One region of the Kosakonia cowanii JCM 10956 genome, then DNA from elsewhere that is predicted to be linked to it. Evidence: predicted binding sites of a transcription regulator. Region 1 holds the regulator's gene; each other region holds the start of a gene.
What was found. The regulator LexA, encoded in region 1, represses DNA repair genes until DNA is damaged. The targets are predictions, from matches to a motif close to TNCTGTATGTACATACAGNA.

Region 1 (4,259 bases):
GGCGAATAAAGAAGGCGCCAAGGCGGCGGAAAATCGGCCCGGCGGGCCAGAAGTTGAGGTTGATCCCGGCCGCAATATGCGGCGGCACCAGGCCCTGGTGGTAAAGCACGTAGGAGAGCAGTAGGTAGTCCATGTGGCTGCGGTGGCAGGGCACATAGACAATTTCATGGCCCTCGTGCGCCAGCTGGCGTACGCGCTCGGCGTTGTGCACGTTGATCCCCTGATAGAGCCGGTTCCACGTAAAGCCGAGGATACGGTCGGTCAGGCGAATCATCTCGTAAGAGAAGTTAGCGGCAATCTCTTCCATCAGCGCGATCGCGTTCTGCTGCGCCTTATCGTGGGAGATCTTTTTGCTGCGCGCTTCATCTTCCACCGCACGGGCAATCGCTTTCGACGATAGCAGCTTATTGAAGAGATCCTGACGCGCCGGCAGGCGTGGGCCAACGGCGGCCAGACGCTGACGGGCGAAGTGCATACGCGCCACGCGGGCCAGTTTCTGCGCGATGATCTTATCCGTACCATGTTCGGTCGCCATGCGGCGCAGCGAAACCGGCGGGGAGAAGCGCACAAAGCTGTCGCGGCCAAGCCACGAAACAGCGAAGAATTTCTGCACACCGTTGAGCATGCGCAACGGCGGGTTGATTTCACCCTTTTCACGCCCCGGCGAGCGGCCAAACATCACCGATACCGGCACCATCTGCACATCCAGATCGGGATGGCTGCGGTGTAAATCCAGATAGTCGTGGAACAGTTTGATCGACTCTTCTTTCGGCGTGTAATAGGTGAATACGCGCGGGCCGCCGTGAATAAACACGTAGCGTGGCAGCAGCGCGCCATCGATCTCCAGCGGTTCGAGGGGATCGGGTAATTCATGCGCCAGGCACTGCTCGCGCAAGGTCATTAAGTCAGCCTTTGAGTTGTAAGGCAGCACGTACATAATAGGACGTGATGTGTCGAGCCCCAGTTCCTGTGCAGGTTCTGCGGGGATCGATTTACTTTTTACCAGCACGCTTAATGGTAAGTTCAGTAATTTGTAGTAAATTCGTGGCCAGCCGGACATAAAGGGTGTAAAGCCTCTGGTTATTAATAGTGCCATTGCGCCGCAAGAATATCAGAAAGCACGCATAATTTCTGTGGTACCGCTGCGTGTACCACTACTCATTGACGCTTAATAGTTAAAAAGGTTCTTTTCATGGCCAATAATACCACCGGTTTTACCCGGATCATTAAAGCCGCAGGATATTCGTGGAAAGGCGTACGCGCAGCCTGGATTAATGAAGCTGCATTTCGCCAGGAGGGCGTAGCCGTTGTTCTGGCTATTATTATCGCTGCATTTTTGGATATTGATGTCATCACGCGCGTCCTGCTTATTGGCTCGGTCACGCTGGTGATGATTGTCGAAATCCTCAACAGCGCTATCGAAGCGGTTGTAGACCGTATCGGGTCTGAATTCCATGAGCTTTCCGGCCGGGCAAAAGATATGGGATCGGCGGCGGTGCTGATGACAATCTTACTGGCGGTCTTTACCTGGGTCTCGCTTCTTTGGTCACATTTTCGATAGCGTTTCCATAATTCTATAACACTCTGGATTTTTGCTTAAATGTGGTTTCAAAATCGCCGTTGACTGTATATACTCACAGCATAACTGTATATACACCCAGGGGGCGGGATGAAAGCATTAACGGCCAGGCAGCAAGAGGTGTTCGATCTGATTCGCGATCGCATCACCCAAACCGGTATGCCACCGACGCGTGCGGAAATCGCACAGCAATTGGGGTTCCGTTCCCCAAATGCAGCCGAAGAACACCTTAAAGCGCTGGCGCGCAAAGGGGTGATCGAAATCGTATCTGGTGCATCGCGCGGTCTCCGCCTGCTGCTGGAAGAAGAGAACGATATTGGTCTTCCGCTGATTGGTCGCGTCGCTGCGGGTGAGCCGCTGCTGGCGCAACAGCATATCGAAAGCCACTATCAGGTCGATCCGAATCTCTTTAAACCGCATGCGGACTTCCTGCTGCGCGTTAGCGGGATGTCGATGAAAGATATCGGTATTATGGACGGCGATCTGCTGGCGGTGCATAAAACCCAGGATGCGCGTAACGGCCAGGTGATCGTCGCCCGTATCGAAGATGAAGTAACGGTGAAGCGCCTGAAAAAACATGGCAACACCGTTGAACTGTTGGCGGAAAACAGCGACTTCTCTCCGATTGTTGTTGATCTGCGTAAACAGAACTTCACCATTGAAGGGCTGGCAGTTGGCGTGATCCGTAACGGTGAATGGCTGTAACGCCTCTTTTCTCTGCTGTGGCGCCCGTTTAGCGCCGCAGCGCCACGCTTCCTCTTTTTAACGACGCTTACGCTATGCCGCTGTTAACCGCATCCGACAAAGCTTTGTGGCGGCTTGCGCTGCCGATGATTTTATCGAATATCACCGTTCCGCTGCTGGGCTTAGTTGATACGGCAGTGATTGGTCATCTGGATAGCCCCGTCTACCTTGGCGGCGTGGCGATTGGCGCAACGGCAACCAGCTTCCTCTTTATGCTGCTGCTGTTTCTGCGTATGAGCACCACCGGGCTGACCGCCCAGGCATTTGGTGCAAAAAATCCCTCTGCACTCTCACGTGCGCTTGTCCAGCCTCTGCTGCTGGCGCTCGGCGCAGGTATCGTCATTGCGCTGCTGCGTACGCCGCTTATCGACCTGGCGCTGCATATTACCGGCGGCAGCGAGGCAGTGCTGGAGCAGGCGCGGCGCTTCCTTGCCATTCGCTGGCTGAGCGCACCCGCCTCGCTGGGCAATATGGTGCTGCTTGGCTGGCTGCTCGGCGTGCAGTATGCCCGCGCACCGGTGATACTGCTGGTGGTCGGCAATCTCTTCAATATCGTTCTCGACCTCTGGCTGGTGATGGGCCTGCATATGAATGTGCAGGGCGCTGCGCTCGCGACGGTTATCGCGGAATATGTCACCTTCTTTATCGGCTTGCTGATGGTGCGGCAGGTTTTACGCCGGCAGGCTATCTCTCTTTCGATGCTGAAATCCGCCTGGCGCGGCGGCGTTCGCCGTTTGCTGGCGCTCAATCGCGATATCATGCTGCGCTCGCTGCTGCTGCAACTCTGCTTTGGCTCCATCACCGTGCTGGGTGCTCGTCTCGGCAGCGAAACGGTCGCCGCCAACGCGGTGCTGATGATGTTCCTCACCTTTACCGCCTATGCGCTTGACGGCTTTGCCTATGCCGTCGAAGCCCACTCCGGTCAGGCTTACGGCGCGCGCGATGGTAGCCAGTTGCTGCACGTCTGGCGCGCGGCCTGCCGGCAGGCAGGGTTTGTGGCCCTCGCCTTTGCCCTTGTCTACGCGCTGGCAGGAAGCACGCTTATTGCGCTGCTGACCTCCATTCCTGAACTGCAGGCGGTTGCCGGACACTATCTTATCTGGCAGGTGGTATTGCCGCTGGTGGGGGTGTGGTGCTATTTGCTCGACGGCATGTTTGTGGGTGCGACGCGCGCGGCTGAAATGCGTAACAGTATGGCGGTTGCCGCTGCCGGTTTTGGCCTGACCCTGCTGACGGTGCCGTGGTTTGGCAACCACGGTTTATGGCTCTCTCTGGCGGTTTTCCTGGCGCTGCGTGGTATCACGCTGGCGCTGATCTGGCGTCATCACTGGCGCAACGGCAGCTGGTTTGCCAATGCCGACAATGCATGAGGATCTGCGGCTTCGTCTGGCGTGTATGGTTAAAGATTCCGAATAAAAAACCGAACGCCGAATCCTTATCTACAATAATTAATACGTTCAGCACGCAAGAACGTCATTTTAACCGAACGATAAGGAGTCAATTATGAACAAAGACGAAGTCGGCGGTAACTGGAAACAGTTTAAAGGTACTGTTAAAGAGAAATGGGGCAAATTGACCGATGACGATATGACCGTCATCGAAGGTAAACGTGACCAGCTGGTAGGTAAAATCCAGGAGCGTTACGGTTACGCGAAAGACGAAGCGGAGAAGGAAGTTACAGATTGGGAATCACGTAACGAATACCGCTGGTAGCCAACACTTCCCCCTCAAGTGTATTAACCCTCACAGGCTACCCTGCCCGTAGGTACAAGGATGTACCTCCCTAATCTCCAATCCCTTCATCTTTCACGTTTTATCTGCGTTGGCTGCACTCGCTCACATGAGTCACATACTTTCGTATTCTTCCCATGATTCGCGCGCTTGCCGAATCCCTTCATCTTTCACGTTTTATCTGCGTTGGCTGCACTTGCTCACA
Region 2 (4,259 bases), 2.0 Mb from region 1:
CGATCTCAACGCGACGATCCGGACCCAGGCAATCGATCAGAGCAGCGCGTGCTTTCACGTTGTCACAGGTGTTGCCGGTAACTGGGTTAGATTCACCCATGCCACGTGCGGAGATTTTGTTAGCCGGGATACCTTTAGAAACCAGGTAATCAACAACGGACTGAGCACGTTTCTCAGACAGACCCTGGTTGTAAGAGTCAGAACCGATGCGGTCGGTGAAGCCCAGAACCACTACGGAACCGTCTTTCGGATCCAGGTTGCTCAGCTGGCTGTACAGCTGATCCAGTGCCTGCTGACCTTCCGGTTTCAGGGTAGCTTTGTTGAAGGTGAACAGAACGTCAGACTTCAGAGTGAAGTGCTTGGTCTGTACTTCCGGAGCCGGAGCCGGAGTCGGAGCAACTACCGGTGCGGAATCTTCCTGCTGACCGAAACGGTAAGAAACACCTAAGCTCAGCAGACCGTTGTCCGGACGACCACCAACGGTGTTCGCGTCACCAATGTTGTTAGTCCACTGGTATTCCAGACGGGTAGCGATATCACGGGTAACTGCCCACTCAACACCACCAGCGAAGACCGGAGAAACGCCGGTATCGTGATCTTTGAAGCCCTGGTTGTTTTTAGCGTCTGCACGCCAAACCATACCACCCAGACGGGTGTACAGGTCAACGTCATCAGCAATCGGGTAACCCAGTTTAGCGGTCAGCTGAACGCCCTGAGCTTTGAATGCGCCGTTTACATCGCTGCCTTTGTACGGCATGCGACCCAGCCAGTCATAGCCCATTTCAAAGCCAACGTACGGGTTAACCTGATAACCACCGAACGCACCAGCGCCTAACTGGCTCTCGTGAGTCGGGCCATTGTTAGGGATCTGGTTGTTACCAACATCGTGGAACTGAGACCAGCCCAGTTTAGCACCGGTGTACCAGGTGTTATCTTTCGGAGCGGCCTGCGCTACGGTAGCGAAGCCAGCCAGTGCCACTGCAATCGCGATAGCTGTCTTTTTCATTTTTTGCGCCTCGTTATCATCCAAAAATCGCCATGGAAATCTCGTCGAGAAGTCACGGTTAAATCCTTCACCGGGGGCATTGCTCACTGACAACTCTGCAGATATCTTTACCGATATCTTTGGCTTATGCCGAGCACCCCTGGCGATGTAAAGTCTACAACGTAGTTGGAAACTTACAAGTGTGAAGTCCGTCAGGCATATGAAAAAAAAGGCTTTGTGTACACAAAATTTAACATTTGTGCTCAGATATCGTTCATCATTGATGTATGGCAAACCACGCCGCACAAGCTTTGCGGCTCTATTTAGCTAATAAATAGGGGATACTGGAAGCTGCGAAAAATAATCCCAGGAAAACTCCTAAATTTACTCAATGATACAAATTTGAGTGAATTTTTATCCCGGAAAGCTGTCTCGCAGCGAGGGGATTGCGACGAATTGGACGCATAACAAAGCCAATCGCATTACCTTCTTCGGCTGCCGATGCCAGGCGGCGATGTTCATCTTCCGTCAACTCCTCAGTATGCCAGCCAATGACAACGCTGAAATTACCGGTCCGTAACGCCCGGATCATGGAGTCCAGCGTAACCCCGGGAGAGAGTTGATTAATCTGCATCACTTTGGTCAGCGGCAAGCCAGCAGACTGAACCCACTCACGGCTTAATTTCTGTTGCGGTGTTAACCACAGCTGCCAGCGCGACTGTTGACCAAGCTGCTGTAGCAGTGGCAGCAATAATAACTGAGTCATCATGGGCTGGTCTTCATGGTAAACCACTTCGCTAATTAGCCCGGTAGCGAGAGTATTCGATTCGCTCTGGTTCAATTTGTTAATCGCGGAAGCGGATGTTTTAGAACGATTTGCATAGCCTGAAGTGTGCATAAGCAATCCAGCCCTCTGAGTTACTGTATAAACATACAGTACCCGTTGAGTGTTTAAAGATCAACCTCAATTTCTGAAAGCATCTCGCATTTTTGTTTTGTGGATGCGGCTCAATACAAAATTTGCTTGCCGTCGCGCGCGCAGTTGCCTATGTTCCTGATTACTGGATCCGCTTACGGAAAAACGCATTACCAGGTGATTTATAAAGGAAAAATCATGGAAGACCTATCTTATCAACGGATATATCAATCGCGCGAATATCTCACTTCACTCGGACAAATTAGCCATCGCGCCCACTTTGGTGGTTATAGCCTTGCAGTGGATAACATCGTTTTTGCGATGATAGCCGAGGGGAAACTCTACTTACGCGCCTGTGATGAAAGCGCGCAGTATGACGTCGTCCGGCGTGCACCGCTTTTAAGTCTCAACAAGCGGGGGCGTCAGATATCGTTAAATTATTTTTATGTCAGCGACAATGTATGGGGTGACCGCGGCTTGCTGCTGAAGCTTTCTACACTTGCGCTTGATGCAGCACGGCGGGAGAAAACACAGCGCGAAAAACTTTTTCGCCTGCGCGATCTACCCAATCTTTCCAGTCAACTCGAGTTTCAATTGCAGCAGGCCGGCATCAAAGATGCGCAAATCCTGCGGCTACTTGGTGCGAAAGTTTGCTGGCTCAGACTTCGGAAAATGAATAAACAACTCAGTGTAAAAGTGTTATTTGCACTGGAAGGGGCCATCGTCGGCATTCATGAAGCAGCGCTTCCGGCAAGTCGTCGCCAGGCGCTGCTTGAGTGGTCTAATGATGTGATCAATAAAGGAGCTAACCCTCTCTAGACTATTTGGCTTTTTAAACGAGAAACTTCCGGCAATAACGCTATCAACAGGCCAACCTGTTGTAATACAAGCGGCTCTTTGCTGTCAGGGCGCGGATCCAGTTGCTTGATGCGCTGCGATAAATCAGCAAGCGCATCCTGCACCCGCCCCTGATCGGCAGGCGAATGGTGGAGGGCATCATCCACATAACACACCGCGTCATCCAGCAGACGCAACACTTCAGGTTGGGTTAATTGCTCGCGATGGGCCCCCAGCGCAGAAATGTAGCTTATAAAAGTCTGATTAAGGCACAGCAATCTGAACGCCACTTCACGGAGTTCAGGTGAGGTACCTGGTTCCGAAGACATATTCGATACTACCGAAGCCAGTTCGGCATCGCGGTTGTAAGCGTTACGCCTGGCGATGCGATAGGCAAGGCGATTATCACGTCCTTGATGATACTGCTCGAGGATCGCGTCAAGATAACGGCAGTTGGCGTTAAATGCCTTCTCCGTGACGCTCGCCAGGTTCCTGAAACGCCAGTCCGGCCAGATAAAGCTCACTGCCGCCCAGGCGATAGCGCAGCCAATCAACGTATCGATAATGCGTGGAATAGCGACTTCGAACCCTTCCCCGAGCAGGTTGAAACAGAGCAAAACCAGCAGCGTGATGAACATTGTGGCATGGGCATATTGCACCGTGCGGAATGAGAAAAAGAGCACGCCAGTAATAACAATCAGCAGCAACTGTCCCTCTTGGGAAGGAACAAAATAGAGTACCGGCAAACCGATAGCCACACCTATCAGCGTGCCGATGACGCGCAAGCTCAGACGATGGCGCGTGGCATTATAGTTCGGCTGGCAAACGAACAGGCTGGTTAACAGGATCCAGTAGCCATGTTGTAAACCGGTGAGATGGATAAAGGCGTAGCCGATACAGAGCACCACCGACATACGTACTGCATGGCGAAAGAGGGCAGATTCGGGTGTCACATTTTGGCGCAGGCGTAACCAGACGTCGTGTAAGCCGTTCAGGCTGTCGTCGGCGAGCTGATTTTCTGTCTCGCCATGAGCCTGAGGATGAGGCTGTCCTGATTCAATCGCTGCCAGTTGCGCGTCGATCGCGCGTAGATTGTCGAGTAAAAAACCGAGTGCTTTGACATGTTCGGGAGTCGTTTCCCCGCTGTTTTTTATCCGCGCCAGCGCGGCGTCAAGGTGAAGGAATACCCGTTCAAATCGACCGTCATGCTGATAGGGCTCGCGCAGCAAAATCGCGCGGGAGAGCTGCGCGCAGGCTTGAGACTGCATCGAAAGAAGACGTTGAAAGCGGAACATCACGTCGCTATAGCGAAAATGCTCGCGCAGGGTTTGATACTGAATATGCGATGAGCTCGCGCGTTCATGAATATCTTGTGCGGCAAAGTAGTAATGCAGCGCCTGACGCGTGCTTCGCTGCCCACGATCGCCCCGTAAACGGGTGAGCATCGTGCCCTTTGTCTGATTAAGCGTGGTAACCAGTTGGCTATTAGATAAGGCGAGTTCATATAAAGGTGCCTGGCTG
Region 3 (4,259 bases), 2.0 Mb from region 1:
TAATGCTTTGCTGTTTTAACCAGCGAGTGAGTTCTTGCTGACGGGTTTTATTCATTGCGCGCTTTGCAGGTGAAGTTATCGGATTTTTAGCCTGCGCAATGTTACAACGGTGCAAAAATAAAGGCGACTTAATGTCGCCTTATTTACCTTTGTTACTGACTTGTAAAGATTATTTCTGAACTGCCAGCCCATCGAGGTAGCGTTCAGCATCCAGCGCTGCCATACAGCCAGTGCCAGCGGAGGTGATCGCCTGACGATAGATGTGATCCATCACGTCACCTGCGGCAAACACGCCGGGAATGCTAGTTTGTGTCGCATTACCATGAATACCGGACTGCACCTTGATGTAGCCGTTTTCCAGCTCAAGCTGACCGTCAAAGATCGCGGTGTTCGGGCTGTGGCCGATAGCGACAAACAGACCGGCAACGTCCAGCGACTCGATATTATCCGGGTTTTGCGTATCGCGCAGGCGCAGGCCGCTAACGCCCATCTGATCGCCCGTCACCTCTTCCAGCGTACGGTGCGTATGCAGCACGATATTGCCGCTCTCAACTTTATCCATCAGACGCTTGATCAGGATCTTCTCCGCGCGGAAGGTATCGCGGCGGTGGATCAGATGCACCTCTGAGGCGATATTCGCCAGGTAGAGCGCTTCTTCAACTGCGGTGTTGCCGCCGCCGATGACCGCGACTTTCTGGTTGCGGTAGAAGAAACCGTCACAGGTGGCGCAGGCAGAAACGCCGCGGCCTTTATAGGCTTCTTCAGAGGCTAGGCCTAAATAGCGCGCGGAGGCACCGGTGGCGATAATCAGCGCGTCGCAGGTGTACTCAGCGCTATCGCCAATCAGGCGGAACGGGCGGTTCTGTAAATCGACGCTGTTGATATGGTCAAAAATGATTTCAGTATCAAATTTGGTCGCATGTTCATGCATGCGCTCCATCAGACCCGGGCCGGTCAGATCGTGCGGGTCGCCCGGCCAGTTTTCCACTTCGGTGGTGGTGGTGAGCTGACCGCCTTTTTCCATACCGGTGATTAGCACCGGCTGCAGGTTTGCACGCGCAGCATAGACCGCTGCGGTATAACCGGCAGGGCCTGAACCAAGGATAAGCAGCTTACTGTGTTTGGCCGTCCCCATGAGATCCTCATTATTGTTTGGCAGACATTGGGCTGGATTGTAGGGAATTTGCGGGCGTAAAAAAAGGGCGTAGCGATTTTGTTAACGATGTGTGTGATAGAAAAGACCGATGGCGGGGCAATGATTTAGGCCAAAAACATAACAACTTCTACTGAGAAAAAGGCAGTTATAAGATGAATAAATGAGGATAAGGAATCGACCTTGATGAATATCTGGCATGTTGTACTAAAAAAAGATGTTTTGCTTTGACAATCCCCTGCGCTTTTGCGAAAACATCAAAGGAAGAAAAAAAGCAGTATTTCGCGCGTAACGCACGTTTACGCATGTAAATGCCATTTTACCGGGCTAGCGAAATCTACGCATGGCGTGGACAGACGCCATCCGTGATATCGATAGCTGCCGCAGGCACCGGTCTTCTCAACACAGCCCCTGGGATTATGCAACGGTCAGCTTGCTGGCGCGCGGCACAATACGACGGGCAAAGATCCTGAACAGTGAAGTGCACAGGGTCAAGACAGGAGTAGGGAAGGAATACAGAGAGACAATAATAATGGTAGATAGCAAGAAGCGCCCTGGCAAAGATCTCGACCGCATTGACCGCAATATTTTAAATGAACTGCAAAAAGATGGGCGTATTTCCAACGTCGAGCTTTCTAAACGAGTAGGGCTTTCGCCAACGCCGTGCCTTGAGCGCGTGCGCAGGCTGGAAAGGCAGGGGTTTATTCAGGGCTATACGGCACTGCTTAACCCGCATTATCTGGATGCATCACTGCTGGTCTTCGTTGAGATTACTCTGAATCGTGGCGCGCCGGATGTGTTTGAACAATTCAACGCTGCAGTGCAAAAACTTGAAGAAATTCAGGAGTGTCATCTGGTTTCTGGTGATTTTGACTACCTGTTGAAAACGCGCGTACCGGATATGTCGGCCTACCGCAAACTGCTGGGCGAAACGCTGTTACGCCTGCCAGGCGTAAACGACACCCGCACCTATGTGGTGATGGAAGAGGTCAAACAGAGTAATCGTCTGGTTATTAAGACGCGCTAATACGGAACAGGTGCACAATCGCTGTTTTTTGATTACACTCCTGTTAATCCATACAGCAACAGTGCCGGGGAGACCCGGCGCTGTTGTCCGTTTTAGCATCAAGGACCTGGAGAGCCTGTCTTGAGCCAGGAATACACCGAAGACAAAGAAGTCACTTTTAACAAGCTAAGCAGCGGACGCCGACTCCTCGAAGCGTTGCTGATCCTCGTTTCCCTTTCTGCCATCTGGCTGATGGCGGCGCTTCTCAGCTTTAACCCATCCGATCCAAGCTGGTCGCAGACCGCATGGCATGAGCCGATCCATAACCTTGGCGGCGTGCCCGGCGCATGGCTGGCGGATACCCTGTTTTTCATCTTCGGCATTATGGCCTACACCATTCCGGTCATTATTATCGGCGGCTGTTGGTTTGCCTGGCGCCATCGCGCCACTGAAGATTACATCGACTATTTCGCCGTCTCGCTACGCCTGATTGGCGCGCTGGCGCTGATCCTGACCTCCTGCGGTCTGGCGGCGATCAACGCGGATGATATCTGGTATTTCGCCTCGGGCGGCGTGATTGGTAGCCTGCTCAGCACCACGCTGCAGCCGCTGCTGCGCAGCAGCGGCGGAACGCTCGCACTGCTCTGCATCTGGGCCGCCGGGCTGACGCTCTTTACCGGCTGGTCATGGGTCACCATCGCTGAAAAAATCGGCAGCGTTATTCTCAATATTCTCACCTTCGCCACCAACCGCACCCGTCGCGATGACACATGGGTTGATGATGAAGAGTATGAAGAAGAGGATGAGTATGATGAGGACGAGGCAAGCGACGCGCCTCGCGAATCTCGTCGCGCCCGCATTCTGCGCGGTGCTCTGGCGCGCCGTAAACGTATTGCGGAGAAGTTTGCCAACCCGATGGGGCGCAAAACAGACGAAGCGCTCTTCTCCGGCAAGCGGATGGATGATGAAGAGGAGATCGCCTACAGCGCGCGCGGTGTGCCAGCGCAGCCAGACGACGTGCTCTTCTCGGGACATCGCGCGACGGAAGTGGAGCAGGAGTATGATCCGCTGCTCAATGGTCGCAGCGTAACGGAACCCGTTGCGGCGGCTGCCGTCGCAACAACCGTTGCCGCGCAAAGCTTCGCTGCGCCGACGGAGCCGGTTATGCAAACGCCGCAGCCCGCTGAATGGCAGCATGCGCAGCAGGCGCCTGGCTATCCTAATCAACAGCCTGCTTATCAGCCGCCGATGCATAGCGATCCACAGGCCGCTTATCAGGCGCCAATGCATGGCGATCCCCAGGCCGCTTATCAGCAGCCAACGCACTATGACGAAACGGCTGCTTATCAGCACCCTGCCGCGCAGTCCGTGCCAGAGTGGCAGCAGCCGATCACGGAAGATCCGTGGACGCCAGATGCGCCGGTAACGCCGCAGCCGCAGCAAGAAGAGGTCTACTGGCAGCCGCAGCCTGCAGCCCAGCAGTGGCAGCCTGAACCGCAAATCGCCCCTGCGCCGGAGCCGGTCATCGAACCTGAACCCGTGGTGGAAGAGGCGAAACATACCCGTCCGCCGCTCTACTACTTTGAAGAAGTGGAAGAGAAGCGAGCGCGCGAGCGTGAGCAGCTGGCCGCCTGGTATCAGCCGATTCCGGAGCCCGCTGAGCCAGAACCGGTAGCCCGACCAGCCGCGCCGTCGATGCCTGTTCCACCTGCTGTGGATCCAACGGTTGTGGCAGAGAGCGTTCTGCCCGTTGCCGCTCAGGCCGCTTCAACGGCTGGCACTGCCGCCGCCGCGGCAGCAGCCAGCGCGCCGGTGTTTGGTCTTGCCGGCGGCGCGCCACGTCCGCAGGTAAAAGAGGGGATTGGCCCGCAGCTTCCGCGACCTAACCGTGTGCGCGTGCCGACGCGTCGCGAGCTTGCTTCCTATGGCATTAAACTGCCTTCACAGCGCATGGCTGAAGAGCGTGCGCGTGAAGATGAGGTGCGTGAGCCAGATCAACATCTCTCCGATGATGATGCCGCTATGTTCCAGCAAAACGAGCTGGCACGTCAGTTCGCCGCGACGCAACACGATCGCTACGGTGAAGAGTATCAGCATGAA

Region 2: sulA (SOS-induced cell division inhibitor SulA) is a predicted target of LexA. The motif match lies at 1,905-1,924, and genes of this name have one in related genera.
Region 3: BWI95_RS13360 (DNA translocase FtsK 4TM domain-containing protein) is a predicted target of LexA. The motif match lies at 2,219-2,238, and genes of this name have one in related genera.

Annotation. Positions count from the first base shown of each region.
Region 1 is NZ_CP019445.1:874,553-878,811, reverse strand. Features, by position in the region: gene plsB (glycerol-3-phosphate 1-O-acyltransferase PlsB) at 1-1,060, opposite strand, end outside; gene BWI95_RS04050 (diacylglycerol kinase) at 1,193-1,561, shown strand; gene lexA (transcriptional repressor LexA) at 1,670-2,284, shown strand; gene dinF (MATE family efflux transporter DinF) at 2,359-3,693, shown strand; gene BWI95_RS04035 (CsbD family protein) at 3,827-4,036, shown strand.
Region 2 is NZ_CP019445.1:2,903,838-2,908,096, forward strand. Features, by position in the region: gene ompA (porin OmpA) at 1-1,006, opposite strand, end outside; gene sulA (SOS-induced cell division inhibitor SulA) at 1,374-1,883, opposite strand; gene BWI95_RS13645 (TfoX/Sxy family DNA transformation protein) at 2,100-2,720, shown strand; gene yccS (YccS family putative transporter) at 2,717-4,259, opposite strand, start outside.
Region 3 is NZ_CP019445.1:2,831,186-2,835,444, forward strand. Features, by position in the region: gene cydD (heme ABC transporter permease/ATP-binding protein CydD) at 1-55, opposite strand, end outside; gene trxB (thioredoxin-disulfide reductase) at 170-1,135, opposite strand; gene lrp (leucine-responsive transcriptional regulator Lrp) at 1,686-2,180, shown strand; gene BWI95_RS13360 (DNA translocase FtsK 4TM domain-containing protein) at 2,301-4,259, shown strand, end outside.